2 regions of the Solibacillus sp. GQ1 genome follow, and region 2 is predicted to be linked to the other one. Evidence: predicted binding sites of a transcription regulator. Region 2 holds the regulator's gene; the other holds the start of a gene.
The links. The regulator LexA, encoded in region 2, represses DNA repair genes until DNA is damaged. The targets are predictions, from matches to a motif close to CGAACATATGTTCG.
Positions count from the first base shown of each region.

Region 1: a site for LexA is predicted at 6,278-6,291, ahead of recA (recombinase RecA). Genes of this name have one in related genera too.

Region 1 is NZ_JCAXEX010000001.1:645,619-655,173, forward strand. Features, by position in the region: gene yfmH (EF-P 5-aminopentanol modification-associated protein YfmH) at 1-840, shown strand, start outside; gene ymfI (elongation factor P 5-aminopentanone reductase) at 837-1,565, shown strand; gene AC6CH1_RS03005 (DUF3243 domain-containing protein) at 1,613-1,870, shown strand; gene AC6CH1_RS03010 (DUF3388 domain-containing protein) at 2,304-3,092, shown strand; gene AC6CH1_RS03015 (helix-turn-helix domain-containing protein) at 3,141-4,043, shown strand; gene pgsA (CDP-diacylglycerol--glycerol-3-phosphate 3-phosphatidyltransferase) at 4,090-4,668, shown strand; gene AC6CH1_RS03025 (competence/damage-inducible protein A) at 4,947-6,206, shown strand; gene recA (recombinase RecA) at 6,373-7,449, shown strand; gene rny (ribonuclease Y) at 8,056-9,555, shown strand, end outside.
Region 2 is NZ_JCAXEX010000001.1:2,024,331-2,033,885, reverse strand. Features, by position in the region: gene AC6CH1_RS10440 (DNA alkylation repair protein) at 1-653, shown strand, start outside; gene AC6CH1_RS10435 (5' nucleotidase, NT5C type) at 733-1,278, shown strand; gene AC6CH1_RS10430 (gamma-glutamyl-gamma-aminobutyrate hydrolase family protein) at 1,394-2,089, shown strand; gene lexA (transcriptional repressor LexA) at 2,173-2,796, opposite strand; gene yneA (cell division suppressor protein YneA) at 2,957-3,304, shown strand; gene AC6CH1_RS10415 (YneB family resolvase-like protein) at 3,291-3,947, shown strand; gene AC6CH1_RS10410 (DUF896 domain-containing protein) at 4,012-4,248, shown strand; gene tkt (transketolase) at 4,388-6,382, shown strand; gene AC6CH1_RS10400 (DNA helicase) at 6,614-7,177, shown strand; gene AC6CH1_RS10395 (alpha/beta hydrolase) at 7,191-7,838, shown strand; gene AC6CH1_RS10390 (EAL domain-containing protein) at 7,862-9,555, opposite strand, start outside.

The sequences.
Region 1 (9,555 bases), 1.4 Mb from region 2:
TTTGGTGCGATTGAAAATATGTACCATAACCACCCGGTGAAAATTGATATTGCCGGCACGATCGATTCTATTGACGGAATTACAGCCGAGCATTTATATACGTGCTACAACACGTTTTACCACCCATCAAACATGCTATTGTTCGTAATTGGTGCAGTAGACCCTGTTGAAATGATGGCATTTATTGAAGATAACCAAAACAAAAAGACATTCCAGGAGCCGACAGACTTAAAACGCTTATTTGATGAAGAATCAACAAATGTAGCGGAAAAAGAGCGCGTGCTTCATATGGATGTGCAAAAGCCAAAAGTGTATGTTGGTTTAAAAGCGAAGCAAGTTGGTTTAAGCGGCGAAGAAATGCTGAAGCATGAGCTTGCTGTACAAATCGGGGTTGAATGTTTATTCGGCCGTGCTTCATCATTCTATACAGACGTGTATGAAAAAGGCTTAATCGATGAATCATACGGCTATGATTTCTCATTGGAAAACGGCTATGGATTTGCACTGATCGGCTCGGATTCGGAACAGCCGGAACAGCTTGCCAAATTGATTAAAGAAAAGCTGGCAGAAACAGAGCAAGGAAACTTATTTACTTCTGAAGATGTAGAACGTATTAAACGTAAAAAAATCGGTTTCTTCCTGCGTGCACTGAATTCCATCGAATTTATCGCCAACCAGTTTACACGTTACAAATTCAACGATATGAATTTATTCGATGTTGTACCGGTACTGGAAACAATTACAGTGGAAGATATCGAAAAAGCGTTTAAAACAATTCAAGGTGAAGAGCAACAAACGGTGTTTACAATTATGCCAGTTAGCGGGCGCGATCAAAAATGAAGAAGTTTGCATTAGTTTGCGGTGCTTCCGGTGCGATTGGGCAAGCGATTTGCCAGCAATTAGCACAGGATGGCTGGTCACTCTATCTGCATTATCATACTGGGCATACTGTCATTGACAGTATGCTTCAAGTGTTTACCGAGAACTTTCCGGATCAGGAGTTTATCCCAGTAAAAGCCGATTTCAGCATTGACACCGGGGCGGAGCAAATTGCCGCCCAAATTTTTTCATTACAGGCAATCGTTTATGCTAACGGCCATGCATTCTATGATTTACTGGAAAACACATCAGCCGAGGAAATGACGAAACTCTGGCACGTCCATGTACAAAATCCGATGCGTACGACGGCGCTGCTTGCGGGTAAATTACGAACGAACAAAGTCAGCTATGTGCTTGTCATTGGTTCAATCTGGGGTGATGTCGGTGCAGCTGGAGAAGTAGCCTACTCCGCTGTAAAAGGCGCCCAGCACAGCTTCGTGAAAGCGTACTCGCAGGAAGCGGCATTTAGCGGCATTCGTGTTAACGCGATTGCACCTGGAATTATCAATACAAAAATGAATGAAAAGTTTGATGCCGTGGAGCGCGAAATGATCGAAAGCCAAATTCCTTTGCAATCATTTGGCGAAGCGCTTGATATTGCGAATATGGCGGCTTTTTATTTGAGCGGACGCGCCGATTATGTAACAGGACAAATAATTCGAGTTAATGGCGGCTGGTACATATAATTTCCCGATATCCGCACATACTATTTGTGCGAGAGGAGGGAAAGCAAATGGGACTATTACAAAACTGGGAACAATGGACAAGCTTCTTAGGTAAACAAGTATCTGATGCAAAAGAAAGCGGCATGCCTAATAAAATGATTGAGAAAGCCGCAGTTCAGATTGGCGAGTATCTTGCGAAAAACGTTGACCCACAAAACGAGCAAGAGCGCGTATTATCAGATTTATGGTCTGTTGCCGAAAAGGACGAAAAGCAAGCGATTGCAAGCTGCATTATGAAGCTCGTTCAAAACAAAACAACACACTAATTAGTTTTACGGAAAAAATGTCACTCACTGCATTAGTGAGCGGCATTTTTTTATGGATGCAAAAGTGGGAATAAGCTCTTTGAAATGGCGATTAACTACTCGTGATTGACGATTAATCACAATAAAGTGGCGAATAAGCCCCTTAAGTTGATGATTATTCCATACATATTGGGGATTAACACTTAATAAGAATGTCCAAAAAATCCTCCTTCTTTTCAACAAATTTTCCTTGCATGATTTTCTATTAGTACCAATCTCCAACTGTAAATGCACGATTGTCCACCATTGATACTTCTAGAACGTGTTTTTTCAAAAATTATTTCAAGAAAACTAACAAAAACGTGGCTTTCTAACTTTTCAATAGGTAGAAAATCCGCTATGATGGAACTTGTAAGAAATAAATACGTTTCTATTATGAGGGGACAGATACAAAATGGGCGAATGGTATTTTGAATATGAAATTCAAGTGAATCGACCAGGTTTATTAGGAGATATTGCATCGCTGTTAGGAATGCTTCGCGTTAATATTGTCTCGATTAACGGTGTGGATGAGGAGCATCGAGGAATGCTGTTGTCTACAGAGAACGAAGAATCTATCCAGCGTTTTATTTCAATCGTCTCAACAATGGAAAATATTAATGTAACAAGATTTCGTGAGCCAAAGCTGCGTGATCGATTGGCTGTTCGGCATGGACATTATATACCGAAAGATGCGGATGAAAAAAATACATTCCGGTTCGTACGTGACGAATTAGGAATTTTAGTTGATTTTATGGCCGAATTATTTAAAAAGGAAGGGCATAAATTAATTGGGATCCGTGGAATGCCGCGTGTAGGAAAAACAGAATCAATCGTTGCTGCAAGCGTGTGCGCGAATAAAAAATGGATTTTCATCTCTTCTACTATGATTAAACAAACTGTCCGCAATGCGTTAATGGGTGATGAGTTTAATGGGAATAATATTTTTATATTGGATGGTGCCGTGACACGTCGCTCGACGGATGAACGCCACCAGCAGTTAGTTCGGGAAATCATGGGTATGCCGACGATTAAAGTCATTGAGCATCCAGATCTGTTCGTACAGCATTCATCATATAAAATAGAAGATTTTGACTATATTATCGAATTGCGCCATGAACCGAATGAGGAAATAACATATGAAATTATCGAAAAGAATAATATGTTATCGAGTACAGACCATTTTGGCGGGTTTGGTTTTTAGTAAATAAGAGGGCTTAGTGCCATCTTTATTTGAATATATTAAAAGTAGGTGTTTTTTTTGACGGAACTAGGAGCTCGCTTGAAAGAGGCGAGATTAGCTAGAGGTTATAGTCTAGATGATTTGCAAAATATCACGAAAATCCAAAAACGTTATCTAATAGGAATCGAAGAAGGCAACTATACAATTATGCCTGGTTCTTTCTATGTACGTGCCTTCATTAAGCAGTATGCCGAAGCAGTTGGATTAGATGCGGATGAAGTATTAACTGAGTATCGAAAAGATATTCCGGAAATGCAAAAAGAAGAAGTCGCCCAATCATTCACACAAAGTCCGAGTCGCCGCAATATGAAAGCGACATCGAGCAATAAGATGATGGAAGCAATGCCGAAACTGATCGTTGCATTGTTTGCGATTGTCATTATTATCGTTATTACAACTCTATACTTCCAAAAAACGGGCAGTACGCCGGATGGAGGAGAAGAGGAGATTGAACCGATCGAATACGAACAAAATCCGAATTCAACACCAATAAAACCTGTTGAAGACAACGAAGAAAACACAGAAGATGACACTGAAGAAAATGTTGAGCCTGAAGAACCTGTCACAGACGAGCCTGAAGTAGCTCAAACCATCAGTGAAGGTGTTGTACAAGGCGAAGATTCAACATTTGAAGTATCAGGTACAGACAGTTTGAAGATTCGTGTTGAAGTAGCAGGTGATACATGGGTTGGTATTCGTAATGAAAACCGCCAAGAGCAAGTAAGCGCACGTGTCTACAAAGCTGGAGAAGTAGTAGAACATGATTCAACGGCAAACGGTTATGCACGTATTCGCTTAGGAAACTCAAAAGTGGCAAAAGTTTACGTAAATGATGTAGAATTAGCTTACGCACAAGATATGGTTTCTCAAAACGTGATTTTAAAATTAGTGAATGAAGGACAAGGAGAGTAGTCATCTTAAAAGATGGCTCTTTTCTTTAGACGAAAGGTGTTAACAAATGAACATTCCAAATAAGATTACAGTCTCGCGCATTTTATTAATCCCACTATTTGTGATTGTAATGATGTTTGATTTCGGTTGGGGAAATATGACGCTGTTTGGCGCGGAAATGCAAGTGAACTATTTTGTAGGGGCACTGATTTTCATTTTCGCTTCGGCAACGGACTGGGTAGATGGCTACTATGCCCGCAAATATAATTTAGTGACGAACTTAGGGAAGTTTTTGGACCCGCTTGCAGATAAGCTGCTCGTTTCTGCTGCCTTTATTTTATTGGTGGAAATCGACCTGGCACCTGCCTGGATTGTCATTATCATTATTTCGCGTGAGTTCGCGGTAACGGGACTTCGACTGATTTTAGCAGGACAAGGGGAAGTCGTAGCGGCGAACCAGCTTGGTAAAATTAAAACTTGGGCCCAAATCGTGGCGATTTCTGCATTAATTTTACACAATACGATTTTTACATTAGTTGGCATACCTTTTGATATGATTATGCTTTATGTAGCATTGTTCTTTACAGTATGGTCTGGGTGGGATTATTTCTATATAAACCGCCGTGCATTATTGGATTCAAAATAAATAAAATTTCTAAAACTAGGTTAGAATTTCTTTTAGGATAGGTAATAGTAATAAGTATCCATAAAAGATAGAACAAGACTCGTGAACGCGAGGAATGTTTTTCTAATCTAGTTTTTCTTTATTTTTACAGCAGTTGCCAAAACAACTGCTGTAAAAAAAGCCTCTGGCAGATGTCACAGATTTTCTAAAGGTACTTTTGAGTATACGCTAGAGCGTATACTCAAAAAATCTGGACTCCATTACGCCAAGGTGAAATTGATCTATAGGGGGTTTTAGGAATGAATGCAGAAATTATAGCGGTAGGATCAGAATTATTATTAGGACAAATCGCCAACACGAACGCGAAATTTATTTCGAGCCAGCTTTCGGAACTTGGCATTAATGTGTATTATCATACAGTTGTGGGAGATAACGAGGCGCGGCTTTTAGAGGCAATCAAAATTGCGGAACAGCGCGCGGATGTAATTATCTTCTCAGGTGGTTTAGGTCCGACGAAGGATGATTTAACGAAAGAAGCAATTGCGAAACATTTGAATCGTACATTAGTATTTGATGAAACGGCGCTGTTTGCAATTGAAGAGTTCTTCTCGAAGCAAAGACGACCAATGACGGAAAATAACCGGAAACAGGCACTTGTACTGGATGGCTGTGATGTATTGCTGAACCAGCATGGCATGGCACCGGGGATGTTTTTGAAGGAAAACGACCGTATTTATATTTTACTGCCGGGTCCGCCAAAAGAACTTGAGCCGATGTTCCAATATGAAACGAAACCAAAATTGGCAGCACTTCTACATGACGGTGGGGTTATTTTATCGCATGTACTGCGCTTTTACGGTATCGGTGAAGCAGATCTGGAAACCCGCATACAGCATATTTTGGAGGAACAGACAAATCCAACTGTTGCCCCGCTTGCTTCAGACGGTGAAGTAACACTGCGTATTACTGCAAAAGCTCAGAATGAACCACAGGCATTCCGTTTGATTGAATTGAAGAAACGTGAAATTCTCGATATTGTCGGGGAATACTATTACGGTGTAAATGATGAATCATTAGGCTTCAAGCTTGTACAAATGCTTCTGGAGAATGAGTTAACGGTTTCCGCTGCCGAAAGTTTAACGGCCGGTCTGTTCCAGTCGGAGCTGGCAGAAGTTCCGGGTGTGGGGTCCGCATTAATCGGCGGTGTCGTAACATATACGAAAGAAGCGAAGATCAAACATCTCGGTATTTCCGGTGAACTGCTGGATGAATACGGAATCGTCAGCAGTGAATGTGCTGCAGCAATGGCGACACAAGTCCGCGAAAAGTTCGGTACAGATATTGGAGTTGGACTGACGGGGGCAGCTGGACCGGGGGATCATGACGGACAGCCTGCAGGATCGATCTGGGTCGGTATTAAGATCGGTGACAGAGAGCCATTAACGTACCGACTGCAATTAACCGGCTCAAGAAATACAAACCGGATTCGCGCGGTGAAGTTTACGTTCAGCTATTTAATGAGGGAATTGGCGAATCAAGGGTACAAAAAGCTGATTTAATTGTCGGTTTCTTTTGGTAAAGGCGATTTGATCACTGATTTAAAGGCATTTAGAAACATTCAAATAAAATGCGAAAATATGTTCGCTTTTTTCTTGAATGTTATCTCATTAGCAAGTATAATAGAGACATAAGTTAAATAAAGCTTTTTCTTAAGGAGGAAATAGTTTGAGCGATCGTAAAGCAGCATTAGATATGGCGTTAAAACAAATAGAAAAACAATTCGGTAAAGGTTCTGTCATGAAACTGGGTGAAAACTCAAACCGTCATATGGAGACAACTTCATCAGGCTCTATCGCAATTGATGCAGCATTAGGTATAGGCGGCTACCCGCGCGGACGTATTGTAGAAGTTTACGGACCGGAATCATCTGGTAAAACAACAGTTACATTACATGCCATCGCAGAAATTCAGGCAAACGGCGGTACGGCAGCGTTTATCGATGCTGAGCACGCACTTGACCCGGTATATGCACAAAAATTAGGCGTTAACATTGACGAATTATTATTATCACAGCCGGATACAGGTGAACAAGCACTTGAAATCGCGGAAGCATTAGTACGTTCTGGTGCGATCGATATTATCGTAATCGACTCTGTAGCAGCATTAGTACCAAAAGCAGAGATCGAAGGCGAAATGGGTGACTCGCACATGGGTCTTCAAGCGCGTTTAATGTCTCAGGCATTACGTAAATTATCAGGTGTTATTAACAAATCGAATACGCTTGCTATTTTCATCAACCAAGTTCGTGAAAAAATCGGTGTTATGTTCGGTAACCCGGAAACAACAACAGGTGGACGTGCTCTTAAATTCTACTCTTCTATCCGTTTAGAAGTACGTCGCGGTGAAGCGATTAAGCAGGGAACAGAAATTATCGGGAACAAAACGAAAATCAAAGTTGTAAAAAATAAAGTAGCGCCACCATTCCGTACAGCGGAAGTTGATATTATGTACGGTGAAGGGATTTCAAAAGAAGGCGAAATCGTCGACATCGGTGCAGAACTGGACATCATCCAAAAAAGCGGTTCTTGGTATTCTTACAACAGCGAACGAATCGGCCAAGGTCGTGAAAATGTAAAACAATTCTTCAAAGAAAACCCTGCAATGAAAGAAGAAGTAACAGAAAAAATCCGTCAACACTTCGGTATCGGCGAACTAGGCTACACAATCGGCGCCAATGATACAACAGGCGAAGAAGAACTGGACGAACTAGAATTATTCGAAGACGAAAAAGAAAAAGAATAATGTTACAGACCCAAGCGGAGTAATTTGCTTGGGTTTTTGTTTTTGTTGGGGGTATGGATTTTGTTCAAAGTATTGCTGATGGGGTATGCCAGGGATTTTATTAGAACAAATATGCGGTTTATTAGAAGAACTCTGAGTGATATTAGAAGATTTGAAGAGGATATTTAAAGATCGGGAACACTTATTAGAAGAAGTGCAGGATATATTAGGGAATCAAAAGTTTATTAGAACAAATAAAAATATATTAGAACATTTTAAGATTTATTAGAACTTCCGGCCGCCAGCAGCGCCTCAGCTGGATATATTTTGGTAAAATTAGGTTATACTAAACCACAGGGTCCACAAGCTCTCTCCAATAACACCAAACCTTATTTAGAAAATTTTAGGATACACTAAACCCTATCACCACCACCAAACCAACTCAACCAAAAAATATAAAAAACCCCTTAAACCATGGCTATTCTTGACATACCTTATTTTGAACTATACAATTAAAATGTATAATTTCTAAATTTTGAAATGAATAGGCGGTATGTTTGAACAATTCAGATATATTGTGCCAACTAAGAGAACATCAGACATATATAGGCATAGGAGGGAAACGATATGGAAATGATACTCCCTGCTTTGCTAGGATTCGCTGTCGGTGTCGCTGTTATCTATTTCTACATGAAAAACGTGAATGAATCAAAAGTGACTGGTGCAAAGCATGTTGCCGAGCAAATCGTGGAAGACGCGAAACGTGAAGCAGATGCACTTAAAAAGGAAGCACTGCTTGAAGCAAAGGATGAAACTCACAAATTTCGAACTGAAGCGGAAAATGACATTCGTGACCGTCGTGGAGAGCTTCAGAAACAAGAGAACCGTTTATTGCAAAGAGAAGAAAACCTTGACCGCAAAGATGATACTCTGAACAAAAGAGAGATAAGCTTAGAGCGTAAAGAAGAAGCTCTAGCTAGCAGACAACAGCATATTGAACAGATGGAAAGCAAAGTAGAACAACTTGTTGCAAGTCAAAAAACTGAGCTTGAGCGCATTGCAGCTCTTACGCGCGAAGAAGCGAAAGAGGTTATCTTGAAGGAAGTTGAAAACGAACTTTCTACAGATATCGCTGTAATGACGAAAGAATCGGAATTGCGTGCAAAAGAAGAATCAGACAAAAAGGCTCGAGAAATTTTATCACTTGCATTACAACGCTTTGCAGCTGACCATGTTGCAGAAACAACAGTGTCCGTTGTAAATCTGCCGAATGATGAGATGAAAGGCCGTATCATTGGTCGTGAAGGCCGTAACATCCGTACATTAGAAACGCTTACAGGTATCGATTTAATTATTGATGATACACCTGAAGCAGTTATTTTATCCGGCTTTGATCCGATCCGCCGTGAAACAGCTCGTCTCGCATTGGAAAAACTAGTTCAAGATGGTCGTATTCACCCGGCACGTATCGAAGAAATGGTTGAAAAATCTCGCCGTGAAGTGGATGAGCAAATCCGCGAAACTGGTGAGCAAACAACATTCGAAGTAGGTATTCATAACCTGCATCCGGATTTAATGAAAATCCTTGGTCGTATGAAATACCGTACAAGCTATGGTCAAAATGTATTGAAACACTCAATCGAAGTAGCCCACTTAGCAGGATTACTTGCTGCTGAACTAGGCGAAGATGTAACATTGGCGCGTCGTGCAGGTTTACTGCATGATATCGGTAAAGCAATTGACCATGAAGTCGAAGGAAGCCACGTTGAAATCGGTGTGGAACTGGCAACGAAGTATAAAGAACACCCAGTTGTTATTAACTCAATTGCTTCCCATCACGGTGACACAGAAGCAACTTCAGTTATCGCCGTACTTGTAGCAGCAGCCGATGCATTATCAGCAGCTCGTCCAGGTGCCCGCAGTGAAACACTGGAAAACTATATTCGCCGCCTTGAAAAGCTGGAAGAAATTTCGGAAAGCTATGACGGCGTTGAAAAATCATTCGCGATTCAAGCAGGTCGTGAAGTACGTATCATCGTACAACCTGAAAAAATCGATGATCTTGCATCACATCGTTTAGCACGAGATATCCGCAAACGTATTGAAGAAGAACTCGATTACCCAGGT
Region 2 (9,555 bases):
AAAAGATTTATATGTCCAATGGGGCTAAGGAGCCGTTGTTCGGTGTAACGATTGGCTCGATGAAACCGTATGTAAAACAAATAAAAATAGACCAGGAACTGGCCGAACAGCTCTATGCTACAGGCAACTATGATGCTATGTATTTCGCAGGAATTATTGCGGATCCGAATGCAATGACTGAGGAAGATTATGACCGCTGGATGGAACAGGCCTATTTCTATATGATTTCGGATTATGTTGTGGCAGTAACTCTGGCGGAATCTGATATTGCGCAAGAAGTAAGCGATAAGTGGATTGCCAGTGGTGAGGATCTGAAAATGTCGGCAGGGTGGCATTGCTACTGCTGGCTTCTCGGCAATCGTAAAGATGAGGAATTTTCAAAGGAAAAGTTAATGGACATGCTCGAGTATGTAAAACAAAATATCCGTCAAGCACCGCAGCGCACACAGGTGGCGATGAACAATTTTGTCATGACAGTCGGTGTTTCATTTAAACCTTTACATGATGAGGCAGTGCAAATTGCAAATGAGATCGGACCAATTGAAACGAAACGGGAAGGGAAAAAACCGGGTTTGCTTCATGCTTATGAGGAAATTGAAAAACAGGTGGAAAAAGGGCGAATCGGTTTTAAACGTAAATATGTACGTTGTTAATTGTAAAGAGTTATACCTTGTTTTTTCACAATACAATTGTATAAACTAAAATTATGGGAATTTCAAGGAGGCTTATTACATGAAAAAAAGTATTGCTATCGATATGGACCAGGTACTAGCTGATTTTTATTCGAAATTACGTGTGACATATAACGAAAATTTCGGAACAAATTTTACAGATGAAGAGTTTCTTCTGACGACACAGCGCGATTTGCCTCGAGAAGATGCGAAGAAATTATTTGCAATATTAAATGAGCCTGACTATTTCAGAGATTTAAAAGTACTGGATGAAGATGCGATTAAAGTCATTCAAGAGTTGCAGGAACATTATGAAATTTTTATTGCGACAGCTGCAATGGATGTACCGGGTTCATTTACAGCGAAATACGACTGGTTAATGGAGCATTTACCCTTTATTAAAACACAGAACATTGTGTTTTGCGGAAATAAAGCGGTAATACATACCGATTATTTAATTGATGACAGCCCACGCCAACTCGCAGCATTCAAAGGGACAGGTATATTGTATTCGATGCCGTACAATCGATCAGAAGAAGGTTTCATGCGTGTTCATAACTGGAAAGAAATTAAACAGTATTTTATAAAACAAATGGAAAGTGTTTAATAAGTAAAGGGTTGCGATTCTGCAATCCTTTTTTATTTTTGTAGTCATTTCGTATAACGCAATAGTATAATTTAAATTATTGGAATTATCTATAAATTATAAGGGGATAAAAAGAATGAAACCGATTATTGGATTAACAATGTATGATTTTGACAAGAAGTTGGATATTAATAACACGTATTTAATTTCAATTGAACAAGCGGGAGGTATACCGATTTGTATACCGAATGCTACAGAAGAAAACGTAAATGAGTTATTAGATCTAATTGATGGCCTCGTATTAATTGGTGGAGCGGATATAGATCCATTGTTGTTTAATGAAGAACCGCACCGTCATATCGGAAGTGTTGTACGGAAACGTGATGACAGCGATCTTTTATTGATGAATGAAGCCTATAAAAGACAAATGCCGGTTCTCGGTATTTGCCGCGGACAACAGATTATGAATGTCGCATTCGGGGGGAAGATAATTCAGGATATACCCTCACAAGTAGTGAACACAATTTTACATAAACAGCCTTCAAAGCGAGGGGAACTGGCACATACCGTTGAAGTAAAGACACCTAAATTTAAAGAGATTTTTAAAGAAGACTCATTCCGTGTAAATACATTTCATCATCAATCGGTTGGAAAGCTAGGGAAAGGGCTCGTTGTTTCGGCACTTGCTAAGGACGGCATCATTGAAGGGATTGAACATGAATCGCATCCATATTGTGTCGCGGTGCAATGGCATCCGGAAGAATTGGCTCCGAACGGTGATGTTTATGCACAGCGCTTATTTAATAGTTTTGTAGAAGCATGCAATAAATAACGAAAGGCTTAGTCGTTCGCGGCTGAGCTTTTTATTTTGTAAATAAAAAACTTGCCGATTCTATTAGAATGGCAAGTTGATGATTAATGGATATTTCGATAGAGGCCGACCACTTTACCTAAAATAGAAACTTGGTTGACAATGATTGGTTCCATTGAGCTATTTTCAGGCTGTAAACGGAAATGAGTTTTTTCTTTGTAAAAGCGCTTAACAGTTGCTTCATCGTCTTCCGTCATTGCTACGACAATCTCTCCATTGTTCGCAGTAGACGTTTTTTTAACGATCACATAATCCCCATTTAAAATCCCGGCTTCAATCATGGATTCTCCCATAATCTCAAGCATAAATAATTCCTCTTCCGGTGAGCCGTAAGCATCCGGCAACGGGAAATATTCCTGGATATCCTCGATTGCAGAAATAGGCAGACCAGCTGTAACTTTACCGATCAGCGGAACATGAATAACACCTTGTTTTGCGATATTCATCTCTTCCTGATCCAATATTTCAATGGCACGCGGCTTTGTAGGATCACGGCGGATAAGCCCTTTACTTTCTAAACGAGCTAAATGCCCGTGGACAGTTGAACTGGAAGCTAAACCTACTGCTTCTCCAATTTCGCGAACTGATGGCGGATAGCCTTTAGCACGAACTTCCTCTTTTATAAAAGTTAGAATAGCTTGCTGCCGCTTTGAAATTTTTTGTGTCAACTAACTCACCTCTTTATCATGCTATTTTTCTTAAAGTAAGTATAGCAGTATGCGAACATGAATGCAAACATAAGTTCGAAAAAACGGTTGACAAAAACATACGTTCGTATTATTATGAGAACAAACATTCCGAACGTACATTCGAAAGAGGGTTTTTCAAATGAAAAGAGTTAAATTAAATGGCTTCACATCAATGTTTCTACTATTCTCTGTACTTATGATTGCTTTATTCATGATGCAGGATGATAAAATTGAATTATACGAACACGTAAGCATAGAGCATGGCGATACTTTATGGTCGTTGGCAGAACAATATCGTGGTAAAATGGCTAAGCATGATTGGATCAATGAAGTAAAAAAGGAAAACGGAATGCTGGATGAAAAAGTTGTTTTAGGACAAGTATTGGTTGTGCCTGTAGAAAAAGATTCACAATACATAGCTCAGCTGAATGAATCCTCCGATATGCAATTGATTAAAGTAGCGAGAGGGAACAATGATAAAAACTAAAGCAGTGATCTATTGCCGTGTCAGTACGGATAAAAATACACAAGAAACATCGCTAGTGCGTCAGCAGGAGGAGCTGACAAAATACGCAAAATCATTCGGCTATAAAGATGTGGAGATTTTCATGGACCAGCATAGTGGATATGATGTCGATCGAGACGGATTACTCGACATGCTTGACTACATGAAAGAGTACGGTATTAAAGCATTATTTGTACAGGATGAAACCCGTTTAGGGCGAGGGAATGCCCGTATGGCAGTGCTGCACCTCCTGCAAAAATATGAAGCGACAGTATATACATTGAATGATGCAGGTCCTGTCGTATTAAACGAAATGGATACAATGCTGCTCGAAATTTTAGCGATTGTCGAAGAGTATCAGCGTCGTATGCATAATGCAAAAATCCGCCGGGGAATGCGCCGCGCTGTAGAAAATGGCTACCAGCCGCAAAATAATTTGAAAAACCGCGGTAATATTGAAGGGCGTGAACGAAAAGAAGTGCCTGTCGAAGAAATTGTTCAACTGCGTCAGAAAGGCTTAACCTTTGCAGAAATTGCTACGACTTTGTCTGGCTTGGGCATTTCTATCAGTAAAGCGACCGTACATAGAAGATATATTGAATATATGGAGCGACTTGAAGAGTAAACACTTGTTTTCAAGTCGTTTTTTTTATACCTTTGTAGTAGGTAGGAAGAAAGGTGAGATTCAAATGTTATCAAAAGAAAAATTAGCTCGCATTAACGAGCTTTCTAAATTAGCGAGAGAAGGTAAATTGACGGAAGAGCAGGCGAAGGAACGTACAGCGCTGCGCAAAGAATATTTAGATACTTTCCGTACTACAATGCGTGATACAATCGAGCATGTAAAAGTAATTGATGAAGAAGGCAATGATGTGACACCTGAAAAATTAAAACAAATTAAATCACAGAAGAAATTCTTAAACTAATAACATTTCATTAATATGTCACATTTAATATAAAGTATGACATATTTTATAGGACGTTTTTAGAAATTATTGTTTTCTTGTGAAAATTTGTCTACACTATAAAATGTATAAATATCGTACGAGGAAAGGATGTCACATAATGACACAACAGATGGATCAGTTAGCAATTAACGCAATCCGTACACTATCAATCGACGCAATTGAAAAAGCAAATTCAGGTCACCCAGGTTTACCAATGGGTGCTGCACCTATGGCCTATACATTGTGGACGAAGCATTTACGCCATAACCCTCAAAATCCTAATTGGTATAACCGCGACCGTTTTGTATTATCAGCTGGACATGGATCCATGCTTTTATATAGTTTATTGCATCTAGGTGGCTACGGTTTAGAGTTGGAAGAAATCAAAAACTTCCGTCAATGGAATTCAAAAACACCGGGACATCCTGAATATGGTCATACAGTTGGTGTAGAAGCGACAACTGGTCCATTAGGACAAGGTATTGCAATGTCAGTAGGTATGGCTATGGCTGAACGTCACTTGTCAGCAACATACAACAAGCCAGGTAAAGACATTGTAGACCACTATACATTTGCACTATGCGGTGACGGTGATTTAATGGAAGGTGTTGCTGCAGAAGCAATTTCTCTTGCAGGTCACTTAAAATTGGATAAATTAATTGTACTATATGATTCAAATGATATTTCACTTGATGGTGATTTAGAAAAGTCATTCTCGGAAAACATCCAAAAACGTTTCGAATCATACGGCTGGAACTATTTAAAAGTTGCAGACGGTACAGATATCGTGGAAATTAATTCAGCTATTGAAAAAGCGAAACAAAATACTGGCGGCCCAACTGTAATCGAAGTGAAAACTGTTATCGGTTTTGGTTCTCCTAACAAATCTGGTAAAGCAGATTCACATGGTGCGCCACTAGGATTTGATGAAGTTACTTTAACAAAAGCTGCATACGCTTGGGAACATGAGCCATTCTTCGTTCCAACTGAAGTATATGATACATTTAAAGCAGCTAGCGAAGTACAAGGTGTACAAGCAGAAGCAGCATGGAATGAATTATTCGAAAGCTACAAAAACGAATATCCAGAACTGGCTGCACAATTTGTAAACGCAATGGAAAACAAATTACCGGAGAACTTTGCATCTGAGTTACCTGTATATGAAGCAGGTACTGCAGTAGCTACTCGTTCATCATCTGGTGATGCAATCAATGCAATTGCAAAAACAACACCATCATTCTTCGGTGGTTCTGCTGACTTGGCAGGATCAAACAAGACAACTATTAAAGGCGCTGGCGATTTCTTTGCAGAAACTCCGGAAGGCCGTAACATTTGGTTTGGTGTTCGTGAATTTGCAATGGGCGCTGCACTGAACGGTATGGCATTACATGGCGGTTTAAACGTATTTGGCGGTACTTTCTTTGTATTCTCTGACTATGTACGTCCAGCAATTCGTTTATCTGCATTAATGGGATTACCTGTAACATATGTGTTTACACATGACTCAATTGCAGTAGGGGAAGATGGTCCTACACATGAGCCAGTTGAGCATTTAGCATCATTACGTGCAATGCCGAATCTTTCTGTTATCCGTCCTGCAGATGCAAATGAATCTGTAGCTGCATGGAAATTAGCTGTAGAGAGCAAATCAACGCCAACTGTATTAGTATTATCTCGTCAAAACTTGCCGGTATTGGATCTTGCGACAGAGACAGTATACGATGGTGTTGAAAAAGGTGCTTATGTCGTTTCAGCTTCATCTAAAGAAACTCCGGATGCCCTGTTAATTGCAACAGGTTCTGAAGTTGGCTTGGCAGTAGAAGCTAAAAAGGCACTACTTGCAGAAGGAATTGATGCATCTGTTGTATCAATGCCATCAATGGACCGCTTTGAAAAACAGTCCAAGGAATACAAAGAATCTGTATTACCAAAAGCTGTGACGAAGCGTTTAGCAATTGAAATGGGTGCATCACTTGGCTGGCATAAATATGTTGGCTTTGAAGGCGATGTATTGGCAATCGATAAATTTGGTGCATCGGCTCCAGAGAAAATTGTGTTAAAAGAATACGGCTTCACAGTAGAAAATGTAGTTGCGAAAGTAAAAGCACTTTAATTCGAAGCTCAAAATGTCACTTGTCTACTATGGCAAGTGGCATTTTTTTATTTCTAAATCAATCGGAAGCCCGACTTATTGTATAGGTGACAAGAAAAAAGCTTTGGCAAAAAGAGCTGAATTCAGATACAATAGGCCCATACAGATAATAGGATAACGTGCGATTTTACTGAAGGAATGGTACGATAATAAAGAAATATGGAAGTATCAGATGAAGGATGTGGATGAATCATGACAGCAGAAAATAAGCAAAAAGAAATTACTACATATATCGAACAGACACTTTATTTCCTATCGAATAAAGCGGATCTTGAAAAATTCCAAACAATGCTTCAAAAAAATATCGATGAAAAAAGAGCTTCCTCCACGTCAACGACTGATTTTTATGATCGATTAATGTTAAATATTGCGTATTATGTGGAGAATAAAATGGCATGGACAGATCTTGTTCGGGAAACATTCAGTTCAGGAAAAGTGCCAACCGTTTCTTATATCGAAAATGAATTAATGGCACAGCAAATGCAAATCCGCAACAGTGTCGGAGAGAAAATGGACGATTACAAGAAAGCATTCCATCAGCAATATAATGCATTAAAGGTAGAGGATGAAGATGTGATTTACGATTATGCTTATGCATCCGTGGAGCATGCATACCGTATTGATTTTTTGACAGTTGCCTGTGCTAAAAATGCAAATATTTTAACAGAAGGCGATATCGAGGAAACAATCAAATTGCTGGATGGCTACATGGCTTATTACACGGACCAGCTTGTCAATAAAATGACGCTTTCTTAAAAGGAGATATAAAATGAACACACCATTTATTTATTTACACAAAGCACCTAAAGTAGATGCAGATAAGCAACCGGCGATTTTCTTGCTGCATGGATTAGGGAGCGATGAAAATGATTTACTACAACTTGTTGATTCGTTTTCAACAAATTGTCATATTTTTAGTTTGCAAGGACCGATTAAACATCGTCCGGGCTATGCATTTTATACATTTGAAGAAGAGGGTAAGCCGAATCGTGCCATTTTCGATAAAGTGCTGAAAGGTATAGAATTATTTATTAAAGAAGCTATTTGGGAATTCAATTTGGATGAACAGCAAATTTATGTTGTTGGCTTCAACCAAGGGGCAGCGATGGCACAGTCACTTGCGATGGTGATGGGCAATGCCATTCGTGGAACAGCAGCATTAAACGGTTATTTACCGGAATTCGTTGCGCTTGAATATAGTAAAAAAACGATGGATAAATCTAAAATCTTTATTTCTCACGGGGAATATGATTATGATTTTCCGATTGAATGGGCAGAGCATGCCGTTCGTTTCTTCAATGACTATGACACGGACGTTACATTCAGAACCTATCCGGTAGGTCATGGAGTGAGCGAGCAAAATCTACATGATTTAATCGTATTCTTATCGAAAGATTTACCGAACACTATAAACTAAGAAAACAGCTGATGGAAGGTGATTTACTTCCCGTCAGCTGTTTTTTTCGTGTCCAGCAATTGTTCTGCTTCGGTAATAGACATCGGTTTATAGAAATAATAGCCTTGACCAGCAGGACAGCCAAGTTGTTGAAGCATTGCCAGCTGTTCTTCTGTTTCAATTCCTTCGGCAATGGGGCGCATTTGAATATTTTTCGCCAATTGGATAATCGTTTGTACGATTGCATACATCCCGGGTTCATCCATTGCGCTGATAAAGCTGCGGTCAATTTTGATTTCAGAAAAGGGCAACTGCGGTAAATAGCTTAATGAAGAAAAGCCGATACCAAAATCGTCGATTGAACATTCAATGCCCATAAGTCTTAGTTGATTTAGAATCTCTTTTGCTTTTTTAAAATCCACCAACTCAATGCTTTCCGTTACTTCCAGCTTTATATAATACGGCGGGACATTATATTGATAAAATATATCCCTTATATTTTGCAGGAAGTCCGGATCGTAAAAATGGTCCGGCGAAATATTGAGCGCAATCGGTAAAATCTTTTTATTCTCATTTATACGATTTTGTAGCCAGATAAGGATCTGTTTAAAGTTTAGTAAATCAATCGCTTTAATTTTTCCCGTTTGTTCAGCGATTGGGATATATTTTACCGGTGAAATGAAACCAAGTTTGCTCGAATTCCAACGAGATAATGCTTCAAAACCTTCCACTTCGATTGTCTGGAAGTTAATTTTAGGCTGCAAATAAACTTCAAATTCTTCATGTTGAAGCCCATAAGCCAATTGATTGAGGATATCCATTTCTTCCGTCAATTGTTTCGTACTATTATCTTCATAAACTGCATAGCTCGTCCCAGTACGCTTCTGTGCATTGGATAAGGCGATATCTGCCTGATGAATGCTCTGCTCGACTGTCATCGACTCATTAAAGACTGTATAACCGATCTTTAATGTAATATAGATTTCTTTACCATCGATAATATATGGCAATTGTGTTATCGATTCAAGCTGCTGATTATAGGCAAGGAAGCAATCGTTTTCGTCAACTTTTCCGAAAATAAGCGAATTTGAAAAGCGTGAAATCAGTGAATCACTTTCCGGAAAATATATTTGCATACGATCCGCCACTTGACGGAGTAAATCGGCTCCAGCGTTTCTTCCGTATAAATCAACGACCTTATTAAATTCAGTAGGATGTAGAATTGCGACTAATCCCGAGTTGCCAACATTAATCCATTCTGATAATTCAGATTTGAAATAATGCAGGTTTGGTAAATTTGTTTCAACATCAAAAAAGGCGAGTCTGCTAAGCTCAATTTTTTGTTCAGCATACTTAATTGCTAATTGGATCAGTAAGGCCAATCGATTTAAGTAATTAATATCTATTTGCTTTAATTCTGTTGGATCCTGATTGAACAGGGTCAAAATGCCGCTTACTTCATTTTGAGGAGTTAAAATAGGCTTTGTCCATGAACCTTGAACAAAATTAAGATGCCAATGTTTAAAAAGATCTATATGGTGATCTTTGGGAGCAAAGTCTTTTAAATAAACTGCGTTTGAATTCAGGCTAGTGTTAGGTGTGATTTCCAGTATATTAAGTTCATTAATAATTTCCAATGGCAATGAATGCGTACCTAACGATTTAATTTCACAATTTTCATCAAAAATGTGAATGGCACAATACACATCGCGAATATAGAAAAGTTCAATCTTCTCGG